One region of the Streptomyces sp. NPDC051738 genome, then DNA from elsewhere that is predicted to be linked to it. Evidence: riboswitches for the same ligand, from Rfam matches in the RefSeq annotation. Region 1 holds a riboswitch; each other region holds the start of a gene.
What was found. A riboswitch is a leader RNA that binds a small molecule or an ion and turns the genes downstream of it on or off. The one in region 1 is predicted to bind cobalamin.

Region 1 (5,223 bases):
GCAACGGCGGCGGCTGGAGGTCGGACGGCTGGACTCTGCCGCCCGCACTCGACATCGAGTACAACCCGTACAGCAAGCACAAGTGCTACGGACTGAGCAAGGCCAAGATGGTCACCTGGATCCAGTCCTTCAGCAATGAGGTGAAGCGGCTCACCGGCCGTCGCCCGGTGATCTACACGACCACCCACTGGTGGAACACCTGCACCGGCGCCAGCCGCGCCTTCGCCTCGAATCACGCGCTGTGGATAGCCCGCTACAACTCCTCCAACGCGGGGGCGATGCCGGCCGGATGGCAGTTCTGGACCTTCTGGCAGTACGACAACGGCGGCAGCCTGCCGGGTGACCAGAATCTCTTCAACGGGTCCATGACCCAGCTCAAGAAGTTCGCCCGAGGCTACTAGCCCTTGCGGCACCCGGGCCGTGCGGTGATCAGCCGAGAGAGAACCTCTCCACAGACACCGTGCGGCCCCCCTCAGTTCACCTTTCGTTCACTCAGGTTACCTACGTTCGTCCAGCCAATGACCTCGAACGATTGCCTGGGTAAATGGAAAACTTCTCGCTGATCCTCGCGATTGTGGTCGTGACCGCACTCGCGTTCGATTTCACGAACGGTTTCCACGACACCGCCAACGCGATGGCCACCACCATCTCGACCGGTGCGCTCAAGCCCAAGGTCGCGGTGGCCATGTCCGCCGTGCTGAACCTTGTCGGCGCCTTCCTCTCCGTGGAGGTCGCCAACACGATCTCCAAAGGTCTCGTCGACGAGACCGGCATCCGTCCCGAAGTCATATTCGCCGCGCTGGTCGGCGCGATCCTCTGGAACCTGCTGACCTGGCTGGTCGGACTGCCGTCCAGCTCCTCGCACGCCCTGATGGGCGGCCTGATCGGCGCCACCATCGCCTCGGCCGGCATCGGCGCGGTCCACGGCGACGCGCTCGTCACCAAGGTGCTGATCCCGGCGATCGCCGCTCCGCTGGTCGCGGGCATCGCCGCGCTCCTCGCCACGCGCCTGACGTACTCCCTCGGCAAGAAGGCCGACGGCCAGGCCTCCGCGAAGGGCTACCGCGCGGGCCAGATCGCCTCCGCCGGCCTGGTCTCCCTCGCCCACGGCACCAACGACGCGCAGAAGACGATGGGCATCATCACCCTCGCCCTGGTCGCCGGCGGCGCCGTCGCCCCCGACTCCGACCCGCCCATGTGGGTCATCCTCTCCGCGGGCCTGGCCATCGCGCTCGGCACCTACCTCGGCGGCTGGCGCATCATCCGCACGATGGGCAAGGGCCTGACCGACCTTCAGCCGCAGCAGGGCTTCGCCGCCCAGACCAGCGCCGCGACGGTCATCCTGGCCTCCTCCCACCTCGGCTTCTCCCTCTCCACCACGCACTCCGTCTCCGGCGCGGTGATGGGCGCGGGCCTCGGCCGCAAGGGCGGCGTGGTCCGCTGGTCGACGGCCACCCGCATGTTCGTCGCCTGGGGCCTCACGCTCCCGGCCGCCGCCCTGGTCGGCGCGCTCGCGGAGTACGTGACCGGCTTCGGCTCCTGGGGCACCGCCCTCGTCGCGATCTTCCTGATCACCTCCAGCGCCGCCATCTGGAAGATCTCCCGCCGCGAGGTCGTCGACCACACGAACGTCAACGAGACCGACGAGCCGGCCGGCGTGGTCACCACCGCCATCGCCGCCGTGACCCCGCCCCCGGCAGGCACGGCGACCGAGGACCTGTCGGCCACCGTGCCGGCCCCGGCCACCGAGCCGGCGCCGTCGAAGGCCTCCGTCTGACCTCCTCCCGGTCACTCCTCCTCAGTTACCCAAGGAAGTAGAAGCATGAAGATCGACTGGGCGGCCCTCGGCTCCGTCTTCGGCGTCAGCCTCGTGGTCACGGTGGCCCTCGTGGGCCTGTTCACCCTCGGCATCGCGGGCCTGTCCCGCCAAGAGAAGGCCACGGCTCAGGGCGGGTCGGCCGCGCTTGCGGTCACCGGCGCGTACGCCTGCTTCGCGGCCTGCGCGGCGGCCGTGGCGTACGGGATCTATCTGATCGTGGCCTGACGCGACAGCGCACGAGAACACCCGAGGTGCGGGACGGATCGCCGTCTCGCACCTCGCGTCTGTGTGGGCCTTCGCACACTCCCCCACCGCAGGTCAACGGCAAGTTGACGCCCTTTCCAACCCCGTGGTGGACTGCCCGAGCCATATACGGCGGCAGAAGAGGAAGTCCGGTGTGAATCCGGCGCGGTCCCGCCACTGTCACCGGGGTAGATAGCCCCGGGAGCCAGGAACTCTCGCCGTCGGTCTCGTCGAACCAGGGCGTGGACACCCTGAGTGAGGACATAACGCCATGCTCGCCTGCCGATCGACTTGCAGCGTCAGACCCTTGTCTGAACCGACGGTCGGCTGACCCCGATGCGTGCCGACCGCGTCTTCGCGTACGGCGCCGCCGCCGGACTTCTCGGTGATCTGCTGCTCGGCGATCCGCGTCGCGGGCATCCGGTCGCCGCGTTCGGTCGGGCCGCCGGGGCCGTGGAGAAGGTGTTGTGGCGGGACCACCGGGGGTGGGGCGCGCTGCACACCGCCATCTGTGCGGGCGGTGCCGTGGCGCTCGGTGCCGTGGCGCAGCGGGCCGTACGTCCGTCCCGTACCGCTTCCGTCGCGCTGACCGCCGCCGCCACCTGGGCCGTTGTCGGCGGGACCTCGCTCGCGCGTGAGGCCCGGGTCATCGGGCGTGCCCTGGAGGCGGGGGACATCGAGGGCGCCCGGGACCGGCTGCCGCATCTGTGCGGACGGGATCCGCAGGCGCTCGACGCCGACGGGATCGCGCGGGCCGTCGTCGAGTCCGTCGCCGAGAACACCTCCGACGCCGTGGTGGGGGCGCTCGTGTGGGGTGCCGTCGGCGGGGTGGCGGGGCTGCTCGGGTTCCGGGCCGTCAACACGCTGGACGCCATGGTGGGGCACAAGTCGCCCCGTTATCGGCGGTACGGATGGGCTTCGGCTCGGCTCGACGATGTGGCCGGGTGGTCGGGTGCGCGGCTGACCGCCGTCCTCGCGACGGTCGCCGGGGGCGAGCCCCGAGGGGCGGTACGGGCCTGGCGTGCCGACGCCACCAAGCATCCGAGCCCCAACGCCGGGCCCGTGGAGGCCTCGTTCGCGGGGGCGCTGGGCGTACGGCTGGGCGGGACCCTGTCCTACGGCGGGCGGGTCGAGCACCGGCCCGTGCTCAACGGGGCGGGGCGGACCGTCGCCGTCCATGACATCGAGCGGGCCGTACGGCTGTCGAAGCGCGTCAGTTGGCTGGCGCTCGGCGTCTGTGTCGCCGCGCGCAGCATCGTGAAGGGAAGTACGTCATGACGGGCGGTGGGCTTCTCGTCGCCGGCACGACCTCCGACGCCGGCAAGAGCGTCGTCACCGCCGGGATCTGCCGGTGGCTGGTGCGGCAGGGCGTCAAGGTCGCGCCGTTCAAGGCGCAGAACATGTCGCTGAATTCGTTCGTGACGAGGGAAGGCGCCGAGATCGGGCGGGCTCAGGCCATGCAGGCGCAGGCCTGTCGCGTCGAGCCGACCGCGCTGATGAATCCCGTGCTGCTCAAGCCCGGTGGCGAGCAGAGCAGTCAGGTCGTGCTGCTCGGGAAGCCGATCGGTGAGCTCAGTGCGCGCGGGTATCACGGCGGGCGGCAGCAGAAGCTGCTCGGGACCGTGCTCGACTGTCTCGCCGAGCTGCGGGAGACGTATGACGCGGTGATCTGTGAGGGGGCCGGCAGTCCGGCCGAGATCAATCTGCGGCGCACCGACATCGTGAACATGGGGATCGCCCGCAATGCCCGGCTTCCCGTGCTCGTCGTGGGTGACATCGACCGCGGGGGCGTCTTCGCCTCCTTCTTCGGGACCGTGGCGCTCCTCTCGCCCGAGGACCAGGAGCTGGTCGCCGGGTTCCTGGTCAACAAGTTCCGCGGGGACGTCAGCCTCCTGGAGCCCGGCCTCGACATGCTCCACGGCCTCACCGGGCGGCATACCTACGGCGTCCTGCCCTTCCGGCACGGCCTCGGCATCGACGAGGAGGACGGGCTGCGGGTCTCCCTGCGCGGGACGGTCCGGGAGTCGAACGTCGCCCCGCCCGTCGGCGAGGACGTACTGCGGGTCGCCGTCTGCGCGATCCCCCTGATGTCCAACTTCACCGACGTCGACGCGCTCGCCGCCGAACCCGGCGTCGTCGTGCGGTTCGTGGACCGGCCGGAGGAGCTGGCCGACGCGGATCTCGTGGTGGTCCCCGGCACCCGGGGGACCGTCCGCGCCCTGGAGTGGCTGCGGGAGCGCGGGCTCGCGGAGGCCATCCGGCGCAGGGTCGCCGAAGGGCGGCCCGTCCTCGGCGTCTGCGGTGGCTTCCAGATCCTCGGCGAGCACATCGAGGACGAGGTCGAGAGCCGACGCGGGCATGTCGAAGGGCTCGGTGTCCTGCCCGTCCGCGTCCGGTTCGCCCGCGAGAAGACCCTCACGCGGCCGGTCGGCGAGGCCCTCGGGGAGCCCGTCGAGGGGTACGAGATCCATCACGGGGTCGCGGATGTAGAAGGCGGGGAAGCGTTCATCTCTGATGACAAAGGACACAGCCTCGACGGCTGCCGGGTCGGGCAGACCTGGGGCACGCACTGGCACGGCTCGCTGGAGTCGGACGGGTTCCGGCGGGCCTTCCTGCGCGAGGTGGCGACCGCCGCCGGCCGTCGGTTCGTGCCGGCGCCGGACACGTCGTTCGCCGCGCTGCGCGAGGAGCAGCTCGACCGGCTCGGCGATCTGATCGAACAGCACGCGGACACGGACGCGCTCTGGCGGCTCATCGAGTCGGGCGCACCGCGCGGGCTGCCCTTCGTGCCACCGGGAGCCCCCGCATGAGCACAGTGTCCGGCGCCGAGCACGTCAGCGGGCGGCCACGCACCATCTATCCAGAGCTTGAAGGCGAGTTGGAGGGCAACGCAAAGTGAGTACCCCCTTTCCGTTCACGGCCGTCGTCGGCCAGGACGACCTGCGGCTCGCACTGCTGCTGAACGCCGTGTCGCCCGCGGTGGGCGGCGTGCTGGTGCGCGGCGAGAAGGGCACGGCCAAGTCGACGGCCGTACGCGCCCTGTCGGCGCTGATGCCCGAGGTCCCGGTCGTCCCCGGGTGCCGCTTCTCGTGCGCCCCGACCGCACCCGACCCGGCGTGCCCGGACGGGCCGCACGAGACGGGCGCGGGCACGGATCGCCC
Region 2 (5,223 bases), on a different contig from region 1:
TCCAACGCGCCCTCCAGGACCGGGAGTCCGACGTGCAGCAGGCCGCGGATACCGGTGTCGGGTCGGCCGCGCAGACGGCGGGCGGCACGCATCCGCTGGACGTCGGCGATGAGGTTGGGGGCGTAGGTGAGGGCCACGACCACCGCGACGCCCATCTCGTACAGGGCGCCCGGGAGGGACTTGAGCAGCCGGGTGGGGTTGGCCAGGGAGTTCGCGGCGCCCACGCAGATGAGGAGGGTGACCAGCCGCAGACCGTCGTAGAGGGCCTTGACGAGGGTCTCGGCGGTGACCTTGCCGCCCAGGCGGATGCCCTGTGCCCAGTCGGGGAGCGGGACCTCGGGGAGGGTGACGATCACGTGGGTGCCGGGGAGGGGGGAGCCGAAGACCACCGCGAAGACGAGGCGGATGAGGAGGACGGCCAGGGCGAGTTTGACGAAGGCGGTGTAGGAGCGGGCCCAGGGGGCGTTGGGGCGGCAGGTCGCCACCACGTAGGCGGAGGTCGCTATGAGGAGGGCGAGGAGGAGCGGGTTGGTGGTGCGGGTGGCCGCCGTGCCCAGGGCCAGGGCCCAGAGCCACCAGGCGCCGGGGTGGAGTGAGGGCCCTGCCATCACGCCCGCCGCCGTCGTGCCTGCCAGATCGCCGCGGTTCCCAGTACGGCCACTACCGCGATCCCCGCGACGAGGCCGAGCGACGGGCCGCCGCCCGACTCGTCGTCCTTCGCGGTGGCCGTCTCCTGCGCGGCCGTCTGCCGCTCGCCCGCCGTCGGTTCGTCCGCCGTCGGTTCCTTCGCCCCCGACACCTGCTCCCCGCAGCCCGACTCCGGATACCCCGAGATCGCGCACAACAGGGCGTTCGTGTCGTAGCGCAGGGGCTTGGCCACCGAGGCCAGGGCCTCTGCCGTGGTCGCGTCGGCGGCGACGCGGGCGCATGCCGTGCGGCGGGGCGGGGGCGTCTCGCCGGACGGGGCGTCGGCCTTCGTACCGAAGTCGATGACCAGCGCCACCCGCTTCTTGCCGTCCTGCGCGGGCGTTCTCGCGCAGATCACCTGGAACACGGCGGCGCCGCGCGGGAGGGCAGCATCCTTGGAGTCCTCGCTCACCGCGAAGCGGAAGCCCTGGACGTCGCCGTCGGACGGGCGGGCGGTGGAGGGGCCCTGGGTGGCATAGGTCCAGGTGTCGCCGTCGCGGTCCCAGAAGGACCAGTAGCGGTAGCCGGTCGCCTGGGCGGCCTGGGCCGCGCCGGTCAGGACGACCAGCGCGGCGCAGAGCAGAGCGAGGGTGCGGCGGATCACGGTCGCGGGTTCTTCTTGCGGGTGCTCAGCAGGAAGCCGATGCCGATGCCCCCGACCAGGCCGACGCCGATGATCCAGGTCAGGCTGACGCCGCCGTCGTCGTCCTGCTTCTCCTCAGACGCCTTCGCCGACTCCGACTCCGACTCGGATGTCGCGGTCCGCGGGGCCGGGCCCTGCGCGTTGAGCTGCTTGACCAGGTCCGTGCCGCCGAAGGCACGCGGGTCGGTGCCCGTCGCCTCGGCGGCGAGGATCAGCTGGGCGTAGGCGGCGGGGCCACTCTGGGCGGCCCACTGCGCGGCGTTCTTCTCCAGCCAGTTCAGGGGCTTCTGGGCCGCGGCCGCACCGGCCTCGGCGGCGAGCGCGACGACCGCGTCCGCCGTGTTGCCGTAGTCGGGCTGGTCCTCGGCGCCGGCAAGGGCGGACTTCAGGTAGCCGTCCTTCTCGACCGCCTTCGCCAGGTACGCGGCACCGTTGGCTCCGGCCTGCTCCGCAGTGAGGTCGGAGGCGCCCGCGCAGGCGACATCCTTCTTCTCGCCGGCCTTCACCGACAGCATGCCGGTGCCCAGCGTGCCGACGACGGCCGCCGCCGTCGCGTCCGCGTTGGCCGCGAGCTTGCCCTTCTTGTCCGGCTGGTAGGCGAAGGCACCGCCGTCCGCGCACGGCAGGGCGAGCTTCACCAGGGCGTCGGAGGGCGACTTGCCGTCCTTGCGGACCTCGGCCGGGTCGCCGCCGGCGGCGTCGAGCGCGCCGATCACGACGGACGTCGAGTTGGCGTCGCTGGCCCCGCCGGGCGTGTAGCCCCAGCCGCCGTCCTTGTTCTGCACGGACTTCAGCCAGGTCACCGCCTTGCCGATCTCCTTCTCGTGCCCGCCGACCGAGGCCAGGCCCTGGACGGCTGCGGCCGTGCTGTTGGTGTCGACCATGGTCTTCGCGTCGCACGCCTTGGCGGGCTCCGCGCGGAACGCCGCGAACGCCCCGTCGGCGCACTGCTGCCCGGCCAGCCAGTCGATCGCCTTGACGGCGGGCTGTATGCCCACCCGGCTCTGCGCGACCAGCGCGAGGGACTGGCGCCAGACGCCGTCGTACGTCGGGTCGCCGGTGCCGTACAGCCCGGCGGGGAGCGTGACGGACGGGGACGCGGACGGGGAGGGGTCGGCGGCGACTGCGGGCGCGGCAGAGGCGGTGCCGATCACGGTGACGGCGGCCAGGGCCGCGGCGCTGCGGCGGACGTACATGATCGGCGGATGCCCTTCCCTAAGGGGAACCGGGCAGCACAGGGGGGACCCCGGGCGGCTCGACTCCGTATACCTCGACGGTGCCGTGCTCCGGCCGGTTGCCGGGGCACGTGAGCCGGTCACGTATCCGTACGGGGCGATCCGGCTCACCGGCGTTCGACGACCGGTTCACGGTTGCGGGTCAGCGCCGGATTTGCACCGGCTTCCCCCTGTACGGGTGTGATGACGACGCCGTCACTCTACCCGCCCGTAACTCTGAGGCTGAGGGGCGCCTGTGCGGGCGGTAGCTTCGGGCGTGAGGGAAGCGACAGGGGGGACCGTGGGGAGACTGCTCGGGGCGGGGCGTACCGCCGACGTGTACGAGATCGACGAGGCGTGGGTGCTGCGCCGGTACCGGGAGGGGTACGGGGACGCGCTCGCCGAGGGGGTGGTGATGGGGCATGTCCGCGAGCACGGCTTTCCGGTGCCCCGGGTGCGGCTCGCCGACTCCTCGCGGACCGAGCTGGTGATGCAGCGGCTGTCGGGGCCGACGATGCTGGGGGCGCTGACCGAGGGGACGATGGGCGCGGACGAGGCGGGCGGCATCCTCGCCCGGCTGCTGCGGCGACTGCACGGCGTCCCCGCGCGCGGAGCGCAGGGCGGCCGTGTCCTGCACCTCGACCTGCATCCGGACAACGTCGTCCTCACGCCCGACGGCCCCTACGTGATCGACTGGGACAACGCGGCCGAAGGCGACCCCGGCCTCGACTGGGGCTCCTCAGCGGTGATCCTCGCGCAGGTCGCCGTAGGCGACGAGGCCCTCGCCGAACCCGCCCGCGCGCTCCTCGCCGCCCTCCTCGCCGACCCGTCCCACCTCACCGAGAGCGGCCTCACGGAGGCGCTGCGCCGCCGCGCGGTGAATCCGACGATGACCCGGCGGGAGGTCGAAGTGCTGGGTGAGGCGGAGGAGTTGGTCCGGTCGTTCATGGCTTGGGCGGGCGCGGGGTAGGTCCGGCGAAGGCCAGATGGAGGACCCGGGCGGACAGGAGCCAGGTGCCGTCCGGCGACCTGCGGAACGTGTCCTCGTAGGAGCCCACCTGGACCGGAGATCCCGGCGGCACAGGGCCGCCCTCGTGGCCGTCGACCCGGTACGTCGTGAAGTACGAGGTCGCCGTTGCCGTGTCCGGGGAGGCCACCGTGACCAGGACGTTGGACATCATGCGGCGGGAGAGCCGGTCGGCGGGGCGGGAGCCGAAGTACTGACGGAGGGCGTCCCGGCCCTTGACCAACCGTTCGCCCTCCGGCCAGGCCCAGCTGCCGTCCTCGGTGAACAGCTCGGCGACGGAGGCCGGTTCACCCAGGTCGAGGCGGTGGACGAAGTCGATGATGACGCGCTCGCAGGCGCGTTCGGCGAGCAGCCGGTCCAAAGAATCCATGGCGTTCATGGCGATCTTTATACGGCCACGTACGCCACCGGCTCGCTCCCCGCCACCGCCTCCGCCCGCCCCAGCTTCACCAGCCGCCGCAGATGGGCTTCCGCCTCCGCGATCGCGATGTTCCGTGACGCGTACGGGATTTGGTCCCAGGGCCGGTTCCACTCCATGCGCTCGGCGAGTTGCCAGGGGGTGAGGGGCTCGGCGAGGAGGGTGAGGAGGTCGGTGAGGCGGGACTCGTGATGGAGCAGCAACTGCCGTACGCGGGCGGGTGCGTCGGTGAACGCGTGCTGGTGGGCCGGGAGGATCTCGGCGGGGGCGAGGCGGCCGACGCGTTCCAGAGAGGCGAGATAGTCGCCGAGGGGGTCGGTGACGGTCGTGTCGTCGGGGTCCTCGTACAGGCCGATGTGCGGGGTGATCCCGGGGAGCAGATGGTCACCGGAGAACAGGCGTCCGTGGCCCGGGAGTCGGGCCGGGTGCTCCTCCTCCAGGTGCAGGCAGACATGGCCGGGGGTGTGGCCCGGGGTCCAGATCGCGCGCAGGCGGCGGCCGGGGAGGTCGAGGAGTTCGCCGGGGACGATCTCGCGGTCGGGCAGGGCGGGGGCGAAGCCGGGCAGCGTGCTCGGGCGGCGCGCGGTGCGCAGGGGCGCCACATGGGCGTCGGGGGCGCCGGCCGCGGTGAGCTTGGCCGCCATGTAGGAGAACCAGCGCTCGGGGTGGGTCGCCCGGGTGCGCCGTACGATCGCCGCGTCCGCCGCGTGCATCGCGATCCAGGCGCCGGAGGCCTCGCGCACCTTGGCGGACAGGCCGTGGTGGTCGGGGTGGTGATGGGTGATCACGACGCCGTGGATCTCGGCGGGCGCGGTGCCGCAGTCCGCGAGGCCCTCGGCGAGGGTGTCCCAGGAGGCCGGGTCGTCCCAGCCGGTGTCGACGAGCACCGGGCCTCGGTCGGTGTCGACGACGTACACGAGGGTGTGGCCGAGAGGGTTGTCAGGGATGGGGACCTGGATGGACCGGACGCCGCCGCCGTGGTCGTACACCTGCGCCATGGGCTCCCCAATCGCCGCGACACGTTCCGGCCGACCGGGTCACTATAACTAGAACAGGTTCCGATGGGAGCCCGAGTCACCTGGTTGCGGGGTCGCCTGGTTGCCGGGTCACCCGGGTTCGGCGTTCCGCATGCGCTCCGGGGTCCAGTACTCCCTGATCTCCTCCGGGCTCTTCGTCTCCCGGTGCACGGACACTCCGTTGCTGCTCTTCACGTCGCCCCACGTCGATGCCATCC
Region 3 (5,223 bases), on a different contig from region 1:
AGGCCGAGAACGAGCACAGCCTCGACGAATGGGGCCTGGGCGGCCGGTCGTTCGGCACCTGGGTCACCTGGTTCCTGCTCGGCGGCGACCTGTACACGGCGTACACCTTCGTCGCCGTACCCGCGGCGATCTACGCGGCGGGCGCGGCCGGCTTCTTCGCGGTGCCGTACACGATCCTCGTCTACCCCCTGATCTTCACGTTCCTGCCCCGCCTGTGGTCGGTCTCCCACAAGCACGGCTATGTGACGACCTCGGACTTCGTGCGCGGCCGCTTCGGCTCGAAGGGGCTGTCGCTGGCGGTGGCCGTCACCGGCATCCTGGCGACGATGCCGTACATCGCGCTCCAGCTCGTCGGCATCCAGGCCGTGCTGGACGTGATGGGCGTCGGCGGCGGCGAGGACACGAACTGGTTCATCAAGGACCTGCCGCTGCTGATCGCCTTCGGCGTGCTGGCGGCGTACACCTATTCGTCCGGCCTCCGGGCCCCCGCGCTGATCGCGTTCGTGAAGGACACGCTGATCTACATCGTCATCGCGGTGGCGATCATCTACATCCCGATCAAGCTCGGCGGCTTCGACGAGATCTTCGCCAAGGCGGGCGAGGCGTACAGCCAGACCAACCCGGCGACGGGCGCGCCACGCGGATCGCTGGTGCCGGCCGAGGCGGGGCAGTGGACGTACGCCACGCTGGCGCTGGGCTCCGCGCTCGCGCTCTTCATGTACCCGCACTCGATCACCGCGACGCTGTCCTCGCGCAGCCGTGAGGTGATCCGCCGCAACACCACGATCCTGCCGCTGTACTCCCTGATGCTGGGCCTGCTGGCGCTGCTGGGCTTCATGGCCATCGCGGCCGGCATCAAGGTGCAGAACGGCCAGCTGGCGATCCCGCAGTTGTTCGAGACGATGTTCCCGGACTGGTTCGCGGGCGTGGCCTTCGCGGCGATCGGCATCGGCGCGCTGGTGCCGGCGGCGATCATGTCGATCGCGGCTGCGAATCTCTTCACCCGCAACATCTACAAGGACTTCATCAAGCCGGACGCGACGCCCGCACAGGAGACCAAGGTCTCCAAGCTCGTCTCCCTGCTGGTGAAGGTGGGCGCCCTGGCCTTCGTCCTCACGATGGACAAGACGGTCGCGATCAACTTCCAGCTCCTGGGCGGCATCTGGATCCTGCAGACCTTCCCGGCCCTGGTCGGCGGCCTGTTCACCCGCTGGTTCCACCGGTGGGCCCTGCTGGCCGGCTGGGCGGTCGGCATGATCTACGGCACGGTCGCCGCGTACGGCGTCGCCTCCCCGACCCAGAAGCACTTCGGCGGCTCGGCGAAGGAGATCCCGGGCATCGGCGAGATCGGCTACATCGGCCTCACCGCGTTCGTCCTGAACGTGGTCGTGACGGTCGTCCTCACCTTCGTCCTGAAGGCGGCGAAGGCCCCCGAGGGCATCGACGAGACGAGGCCGGAGGACTACACGGCGGATGCGGGAGATCCGGGAGTGAAGACGGAGCTCTCCAAGGTGGGCGCCGGTCACTGACGCGCCCGTCAGGGGCGCGGGTCTGTGTCGATATGCGGCTCCGCCGCGTGGGCGCGACCAGCCCACCACAACCCGCAGCGGGCCGCCGAAGAGCAACACCAACGGCGGCCCGCTGTCGTACACACGCATCGTCCTGTCCTCCCAGCGCACCATGCACAGCGCCCACCGCATCTACGAACGCCCGGGCTTCGCCCGCACACCCGATCGAGACTGGAATCCCGTCCCGCAGCTCGCCGACATCACTCTCCTCACCTATGAGTTGACACTGTGAAACCGCCGCGACACAACATCTGGGGGTGGCGTGGCGGGTGAGCACAAGATGTATGCTCATCTTCGCTGTCGCCGCAGGGGAATCCGGTGCGAATCCGGAACTGTCCCGCAACGGTGTACTTGTGCATGTCTGTTCCCAGAACACGGTTCCCGGGGCACGACGTGCGCAGGAGTCAGTCCGAGGACCTGCCGACAGCGCGCCCGGCCACCCGGCCGGTGCGCCCTGACGTCCGGGCCTCGCGGAATGGGCCGGTGGACGCGACGCCCCCGTGCGCTCGTGTGCTGCCCCCTGCCCTCGCCGAGGCCCCCGTGCCGAGCGAGGGAGAGCCCCCACGTGACCATCGCGCCAGCAGACCCGGCCTCAGCCGTCCCGACCGTCGCCATCGACGAGGACGCTCCCGGAACCGCCTTGCTGCGGACCCTCACCGAGCTGACCGCCGACCTCCCCGACGCCGACGCCGGCCGGGTCGCCGCCGCCGCGCTGCGCGGCCGGTCCGCCCGTGCCGACGAGGCGGAGCTGCGCGAGCTGGCCACCGAGGCGGCGGCCGGTCTCATCTCCGAGGACCCCGCCTACTCGAGGCTCGCCGCCCGGTTGCTGACCATCTCCATCGCCGCGGAGGCCGCCTCGCAGGGCGTTACGTCCTTCACGGAGTCGGTCGCGGTCGGACACCGCGAGGGCCTCGTCGCCGACCGGACCGCCGAGTTCGCGCGGATCCACGCGGCCCGCCTGGACGCCCTGGTCGACACCGGCGCCGACGACCGCTTCGGCTACTTCGGTCTGCGCACCCTGCACAGCCGGTACCTGCTCCGGCACCCCATCACCCGCAAGGTCATCGAGACGCCCCAGCACTTCATGCTGCGCGTCGCCGCCGGTCTCGCCGAGGACGACACCGCCCGCGCACTGGACGAAGTCGCCGCGCTCTACGGGCTCATGAGCCGCCTCGACTACCTCCCCTCCTCCCCCACGCTCTTCAACTCCGGCACCCGGCACCCTCAGATGTCGTCCTGCTACCTCCTCGACTCCCCGCTCGACGAGCTGGACTCCATCTACGACCGCTACCACCAGGTCGCCCGTCTCTCGAAGCACGCCGGCGGCATCGGCCTGTCGTACTCCCGTATCCGCTCCCGGGGTTCGCTGATCCGCGGCACCAACGGCCACTCCAACGGCATCGTCCCGTTCCTGAAGACCCTCGACGCCTCCGTCGCCGCGGTGAACCAGGGCGGCCGGCGCAAGGGTGCGGCCGCGGTCTACCTGGAGACCTGGCACTCCGACATCGAGGAGTTCCTGGAGCTGCGCGACAACACCGGGGAGGACGCCCGCCGTACGCACAACCTGAACCTCGCGCACTGGATCCCGGACGAGTTCATGCGCCGGGTCAACGCCGACGAGCCGTGGAGCCTCTTCTCCCCGTCGGACGTGCCCGAGCTGGTCGACCTGTGGGGCGACGAGTTCGAGGCGGCGTACCGGAAGGCCGAGGCCGCCGGGCTCGCCAAGAAGACCATCCCCGCCCGTGACCTGTACGGCCGCATGATGCGCACCCTCGCGCAGACCGGCAACGGCTGGATGACCTTCAAGGACGCCGCCAACCGCACCGCCAACCAGACGGCCCTGCCGGGCCATGTCGTCCACTCCTCCAACCTCTGCACGGAGATCCTGGAGGTCACGGACGACGGGGAGACGGCGGTCTGCAACCTGGGGTCCGTGAACCTGGGTGCCTTCGTGGACCTGGTCCGTCGGGACATCGACTGGGAGCGGCTCGACGACACCGTCCGCACCGCGGTCACCTTCCTGGACCGCGTCGTCGACATCAACTTCTACCCGACCGAGCAGGCTGGCCGGTCGAACGCCAAGTGGCGGCCGGTGGGCCTGGGTGCGATGGGCCTCCAGGACGTCTTTTTCAAACTCCGCCTCCCCTTCGACTCGCCCGAGGCCAAGGCGCTCTCCACGCGTATCGCCGAGCGCATCATGCTCGCCGCGTACGAGGCCTCCACCGACCTCGCCGAGCGGAGCGGCCCGCTGCCGGCCTGGGAGAAGACCCGTACCGCCAAGGGTGTCCTGCACCCCGACCACTACGGCGTCGAGCTGACCTGGCCGGAGCGCTGGGCCGCGCTGCGGAGCCGTATCGCCACGACCGGCATGCGCAACTCCCTGCTGCTGGCCATCGCGCCCACCGCCACCATCGCGTCGATCGCCGGTGTCTACGAGTGCATCGAGCCGCAGGTCTCCAACCTGTTCAAGCGCGAGACGCTCTCCGGCGAGTTCCTCCAGGTCAACTCGTACCTGGTGGCGGAGTTGAAGAAGCTCGGCGTGTGGGACGCCCGCACCCGTGAGGCGCTGCGCGAATCCAACGGGTCGGTGCAGGACTTCGCCTGGATCCCCGCGGACGTACGGGCCCTGTACCGCACGGCGTGGGAGATCCCGCAGCGTGGCCTGATCGACATGGCGGCGGCGCGCACCCCGTTCCTCGACCAGTCCCAGTCCCTGAACCTCTTCCTGGAGACGCCGACCATCGGCAAGCTCTCCTCGATGTACTCGTACGCCTGGAAGCAGGGCCTGAAAACGACGTACTACCTGCGTTCGCGCCCGGCGACCCGTATCGCCCGTGCCGCCCAGGGCCAGGCGCAGCCCGAGAAGACCATCCCCGTCCAGCAGGTCGCCGAGCCCGACGCCGTCGCCTGCTCCCTGGAAAACCCCGAGTCCTGCGAGGCCTGCCAGTAATGACCGCCCGTAACTCCAATCTCCTCGACCCGGGCTTCGAGCTCACCCTGCGCCCCATGCGCTACCCGGACTTCTACGAGCGCTACCGGGACGCGATCAAGAACACCTGGACCGTCGAGGAGGTCGACCTCCACTCGGACGTCGCCGACCTGGCGAAGCTGTCCGAGGGTGAGCAGCACATGATCGGCCGGCTGGTCGCGTTCTTCGCGACGGGCGACTCGATCGTCGCGAACAACCTGGTGCTGACGCTGTACAAGCACATCAACTCCCCGGAAGCGCGCCTGTACTTGAGCAGGCAGCTCTTCGAGGAGGCCGTGCACGTCCAGTTCTATCTGACGCTGCTCGACACCTACCTCCCCGACCCGGAGGACAGGGCGGCGGCCTTCGACGCCGTCGAGAACATCCCGTCCATCCGCGAGAAGGCCGAGTTCTGCTTCAAGTGGATCAACGAGGTCGAGAAGCTGGAGCGGCTGGAGACCAAGGCCGACCGGCGTCGCTTCCTGCTCAACCTGATCTGCTTCGCGGCGTGCATCGAGGGTCTGTTCTTCTACGGTGCCTTCGCGTACGTCTACTGGTTCCGCAGCCGGGGCCTGCTGCACGGCCTGGCCACCGGCACCAACTGGGTGTTCCGCGACGAGACGATGCACATGTCCTTCGCCTTCGACGTGGTCGACACCGTCCGCAAGGAGGAGCCGGAGCTCTTCG

Region 2: it holds a riboswitch for cobalamin, as region 1 does, so the genes downstream of both, ACIA8X_RS32205 (prenyltransferase/squalene oxidase repeat-containing protein) here and ACIA8X_RS19805 (cobalamin biosynthesis protein) in region 1, are expected to answer to the same signal.
Region 3: it holds a riboswitch for cobalamin, as region 1 does, so the genes downstream of both, ACIA8X_RS11700 (ribonucleoside-diphosphate reductase subunit alpha) here and ACIA8X_RS19805 (cobalamin biosynthesis protein) in region 1, are expected to answer to the same signal.

What each region holds. Positions count from the first base shown of each region.
Region 1 is NZ_JBITCM010000007.1:471,940-477,162, reverse strand. It holds gene ACIA8X_RS19820 (lysozyme) at 1-401, shown strand, start outside; gene ACIA8X_RS19815 (anion permease) at 545-1,777, shown strand; gene ACIA8X_RS19810 (hypothetical protein) at 1,823-2,044, shown strand; cobalamin riboswitch at 2,160-2,300, shown strand; gene ACIA8X_RS19805 (cobalamin biosynthesis protein) at 2,399-3,340, shown strand; gene ACIA8X_RS19800 (cobyric acid synthase) at 3,337-4,872, shown strand; gene ACIA8X_RS19795 (putative cobaltochelatase) at 4,958-5,223, shown strand, end outside.
Region 2 is NZ_JBITCM010000016.1:23,672-28,894, forward strand. It holds gene ACIA8X_RS32195 (energy-coupling factor transporter transmembrane component T) at 1-608, opposite strand, end outside; gene ACIA8X_RS32200 (SCO2322 family protein) at 608-1,291, opposite strand; gene ACIA8X_RS32205 (prenyltransferase/squalene oxidase repeat-containing protein) at 1,288-2,526, opposite strand; cobalamin riboswitch at 2,640-2,782, opposite strand; gene ACIA8X_RS32210 (phosphotransferase) at 2,846-3,514, shown strand; gene ACIA8X_RS32215 (nuclear transport factor 2 family protein) at 3,489-3,941, opposite strand; gene ACIA8X_RS32220 (MBL fold metallo-hydrolase) at 3,959-4,987, opposite strand; gene ACIA8X_RS32225 (hypothetical protein) at 5,096-5,223, opposite strand, start outside.
Region 3 is NZ_JBITCM010000004.1:226,184-231,406, forward strand. It holds gene mctP (monocarboxylate uptake permease MctP) at 1-1,529, shown strand, start outside; partial or broken gene ACIA8X_RS11695 (GNAT family N-acetyltransferase) at 1,654-1,800, shown strand; cobalamin riboswitch at 1,819-2,008, shown strand; gene ACIA8X_RS11700 (ribonucleoside-diphosphate reductase subunit alpha) at 2,134-4,518, shown strand; gene ACIA8X_RS11705 (ribonucleotide-diphosphate reductase subunit beta) at 4,518-5,223, shown strand, end outside.